Regions from separate parts of the Exiguobacterium sp. ZWU0009 genome, predicted to be linked through region 1. Evidence: predicted binding sites of a transcription regulator. Region 1 holds the regulator's gene; the other holds the start of a gene.
What was found. The regulator Rex, encoded in region 1, represses fermentation and respiration genes when NADH is low (regulators of the CRP and FNR family bind a similar motif). The targets are predictions, from matches to a motif close to TTGTGAAATATTTCACAA.

Region 1 (2,403 bases):
AATCAGCGCAATAATGAACGCAAGATTCAAATACAACATTAAAGGATCGGCGACGTTGAAGGCATTCAAACCGATACCGAGCTCTTTTAAGTCTGCTTGCAAGAAGCGGACGAGCGGTCGGACGAGCGGAAATGCGACAGCGAACAGGACGACGACGATGATAAGCGACCAGACGATCCGCTTTCGGAGTTCGTCAAGGTGCGACGTCATGCTTTGCTCTTGATCAACCGTCATGATTCAATCACTTCTCTTTCGGTTCGTCCTTTTTATCGTCGTCCATGATGCCGTTCGTGGCATTCTTGAACTCTTTCAATGTCTGACCAGCAGCACGTCCGAATTCTGGTAACTTCTTCGGTCCGAAGATGATCAACGCGACGACCGCGATCAATCCGATGCTTGCAGGTCCGATACCTAGTGTGAGCGGAATAAGGTTTTCCATTATGATTTCACTCCTTCAGCTGATTGCGAATAATGCTTCATGAAATAAACTAACGACTGCAACTCGATCGATAAATCGATGTGATGGACCCGGACGCTCGCCGGCACGTTCAACCGCGCTGGCGTAAAGTTCAGGATGCCTGTCACACCATACTCGACTAACTCATCCGCTACTGACTGCGCGAACTGGGATGGAACCGTCAAGATGGCAACATCGACCTGATTCGCTTCGATTTGTTCTTTCATGTCCGAAACATGATAGATTGGAACGTCATGCGTTGTTGTTCCGACCTTCTCTTCGTCCGCATCAAACGCAACGACTATCCGAGTACTATTATTCTTTAAAAAGTTATAATTTGCAAACGCTGTTCCGAGATGACCGACCCCGATTAAGGCAACATTCGTCACCTCATCTTGATTCAAGGTTTTGCGGAAAAACGTTAAGAGATGTTGAACGTTATATCCATACCCCTTCTTCCCTAATGCCCCAAAGTAGGAAAAATCGCGACGAATCGTTGCTGAATCAACCTTCACCGCCTCGCTTAACTCAGCAGAAGAGACGCGGAGCTTGCCTGAATTGTATAAACTTTGGATGAAGCGATAATATAGCGGCAACCGTTTTGCTGTCGCTTGTGGAATTTTTGTGTCTGGTCCATTCATCCTGCAGTTCCCCCTTCGGCCACATCCATCGTGGCACCCAAATCTTTGCAAAAAGCTTTCTACTCTCCTTGATTGTAAACCACTTCACATAGAGTCACAAATAATATATTCCGCAGGACCTCGCGCTTTTGTTCGTGATAGACTAAAGGGTGGAAGGATGGATGGAAATGATACTCTTACAAGTCAATCAACTCTCGAAATCATTCGGCGTCGAGCCGATTTTAGAAAATATCAAACTGGAAGTACAAGAGCGAGATCGGATTGCGCTCGTCGGACGAAACGGTGCCGGTAAATCGACCTTGCTCAAAATCATCGCTGGTGAACTCAGTCATGACTCGGGTGACATCATGAAAGGCAAGGATGTCAAAATCGGTTATCTCGCACAAGACAGTGGTCTCGAATCGAATGAGACGATCTGGAACGAGATGCTGACCGTCTTCGAACATCTCCAGGAACAAGAACGGACACTGCGCCGGATGGAAATCGAAATGGGCATGGAGCATATCTTGAACGACCCGGTCGCTTACGATCGTCTCTTGAAGACGTACGATCAAGCGCAACACGACTTCTCAGAAGCCGGTGGTTATCAGTTCGAAGCGAATATCCGCTCCGTTTTGCACGGCATGCGCTTTTATCCGGATGATTACTCGCGCCGGATTCAGACATTATCCGGTGGTCAACGAACACGACTCGCCTTAGCGAAGATGCTTCTGCAAGCACCAGAGCTCCTCATTCTTGATGAGCCGACCAACCACCTTGATATCGATACACTCGCTTGGCTCGAAAGTTACCTCGGCGGTTATCGTGGCGCCGTCCTGATCGTCTCACACGACCGGTACTTCCTCGACCAAGTCGTCAATGTCGTCTATGAGCTGTCGCGCAATGTCTGTCGTAAGTTCACCGGGAACTACACGAAGTACTTGGAACAAAAAGCGGCCTTGTACGATCAAGAAATGAAACAGTTCGAACAGCAACAAGAAGAAATCGCAAAGATGCAGGACTTCATTCAACGCAACATCGCCCGGGCGACGACGACAAAACGTGCCCAAAGTGTCCGGAAACGGCTCGAGAAGGTCGACCGACTCGACCGACCAGATGGGGATGAACGTAGCACGGTCCTGTCCTTCCCAATTGAAAAACAGAGCGGGAACGATGTTCTTCAAGTCAATCAACTGGCGATCGGTTACGAAGAAGCTGTCTCAAAAGACATCACGTTCCGCTTGCAACGCGGCGAATCACTGGCACTCGTCGGACCAAACGGAATCGGAAAGTCGACGCTCTTGAAAGTTCTCGTCGGTCGCTTAC
Region 2 (2,403 bases), 460 kb from region 1:
GTTTCATATGTTCCTGGTGTTGTTTCTTCCCAGCCTGCGTACATGTGCTTAATGTCTTGATTCGCCGTGAACACATGACGGACGAACTGTTTCCAGGCGTCGATGCCGTGCTTTGGTTGTCCGTTCAGGACGAACGTGATGTCTGTCGTGAATAAGGAAACGAGATCCTCAAAAGCTTGTGCGTCTGTGCGTGACGCGTCGAATAAGTCGAAATAACGATTCAATACCATAGTAAAAACCTCTTTCTATTCATTAAAGTGTCATCATCCGGTCTGTGATTAACGCATGCAACCGTTCTAAATGTTCCGGTGGACAGGAGGCATCGATCGCTTGACGGATCGAGCCGATCGACTCGCGCTTCAACGTCGATTGCCACGCATCTTCTGCCTCTGTCATCAGATTCGAGAGTAGCCCGATTTCCTGTTCCTGAATTCCCATCAAATCCTCAAAGACACCGCTTGACGCATACAACGTCTGTTTGCCTTCGATTGCCTGATAGACGTCAAAGATTTGAATTTCGTCTGCCGGACGTCGTAAGCGAAAGCCCCCTTTGACACCAGGTACGGAATACAACAGATCCGCCTGGACGAGTTTTCGTAAGAGCTTTTGAAAGTAGGTCGGCGAGGCACCGAGTTGCTGGCTGATGAATTCACCAGGCAAAACGGCGCGATCCGGAAGAAAGGTCAAGAGCAACATCGCATAGACGGATTGCTCGACCCCAGTTTTCATTTGCATGAGAAATCTCCTTTCGTCAAACGTAGATAATGTATATCTATAATAGTTTTATTCGAAAGAATTGTCGAGTCATATGCTCTCACAAAACCGTCACACCTTTTCGACAGCATCTGCATGGCATCCCCGTTCCGGATTCGGTATACTAAATGTACGATATGTGAAAATATTCACTAAAAGTCGTTCACACTTTGTGAAAGGACGTTTGTATATGAATCCATTAAAAGGAATCGTTCAGATTCCACGCAGTATTCTCATTCAATTCATCATTGCGGCTTTCCTGATGGGGGTTGCGGTCGTCGGTCAATCGTACGGCATCGTGTTGACGGTCGATCGAATTTTCCTGAAAGAGCAACCGTTTGAAGCCGTCATTCCGTTACTGCTCGTCGTTCTCGGTATGCTGTTGCTCCGGGTCGCCGTGACGTATTGGAACGGTCGTCTCGGTACGACGTTATCGGCGCACATGAAGCAGGCACTCCGGGAAGCGCTCGTTGCGAAATACACAGGTCGCTCGGTCGAGATGATGCTACAAGGGCAAGCGGGACAGAAGGTCAGTGTCTTGCTCGATGCCGTAGACGAGATGGACAGCTATTACAGTCAATACTTGCCGAAAGTCGTCCAGACGACAATCGTTCCCTTGATGGTCTTGATCGCGGCATTCAGCTATGACTGGATCACCGGTCTCGTCATGATGATCACGGCACCGTTCATTCCGTTGTTTTACATCATCATCGGCATCATGACGCAAAAGCGGGCCGATGCTCAACTCGAGAAGATGACGGCGTTCTCAGGAACGTTTCTTGATACGTTGCAGGGATTGACGACCTTGAAGTTATTTGGTCGCGCGAAACGACAACGTGACGTCATCGAAAAAAGCAGTCTTGATTTCCGGGATGCGACGTTAACGGTCTTGAAACTCGCTTTCTTGTCGTCGCTGATGCTTGAGTTCATCTCGATGCTCAGCATGGGAATGATCGCACTTGAGGTCAGTCTGCGCTTGATTCTGTTCCAAAGCATCACCTTCATTCCGGCGTTCCTGATGCTCGTGTTAGCACCAGAGTACTATCTTGCCTTAAAAGAGATGGGGGCTGCCTTCCATACCGGACGCGGTAGTGTCGCGGCAGCGAAACAGATCGCAGCCGAACTGACGGCAGACGATCGTCCCGTTGCCTTCGGTCAATCAGAACTTTCGATGAACCGTCCACCACGAATCGTCTTGGATGAAGTTGATTTTACGTATCAAGAAGGACGTTTTGCCTTACAAGACGTGACACTCGCGATTGAACCATATCAAAAAGTGGCGTTGATCGGTCGCAGTGGTGCCGGTAAGTCGACTGTCTTACAGTTGATTGCTGGACTCGCGGATCCAAAAGAAGGACGGATTCTGCTCGACGGGATTGAGCGCAGTCATGTGGCGGAAGCAAGTTGGTTCCGTCAGTTGAGCTACATCTCGCAACATCCGTATCTGTATGCCGGAACGCTGGCAGAAAATATCGCGATCGGTGAACTCCGTCAAGCGACACCGGAAGAGATTTTCGAAGCGGCGCAGGCGGCAGGGCTCGAGGAGTTGGTTGCGACGTTACCTGAAGGAATTAATACGGTCATCGGAGAAGGCGGACGTGGTCTATCGGGTGGCGAGAAACAGCGCGTTGCGTTGGCACGCGCATTCTT

Region 2: a site for Rex is predicted at 891-908, ahead of cydD (thiol reductant ABC exporter subunit CydD). Genes of this name have one in related genera too.

The regions. Positions count from the first base shown of each region.
Region 1 is NZ_CP018057.1:2,986,689-2,989,091, forward strand. Features, by position in the region: gene tatC (twin-arginine translocase subunit TatC) at 1-234, opposite strand, end outside; gene L985_RS15390 (twin-arginine translocase TatA/TatE family subunit) at 242-439, opposite strand; gene L985_RS15395 (redox-sensing transcriptional repressor Rex) at 439-1,098, opposite strand; gene L985_RS15400 (ATP-binding cassette domain-containing protein) at 1,266-2,403, shown strand, end outside.
Region 2 is NZ_CP018057.1:195,577-197,979, forward strand. Features, by position in the region: gene L985_RS01185 (nuclear transport factor 2 family protein) at 1-230, opposite strand, end outside; gene L985_RS01190 (Rrf2 family transcriptional regulator) at 253-735, opposite strand; gene cydD (thiol reductant ABC exporter subunit CydD) at 944-2,403, shown strand, end outside.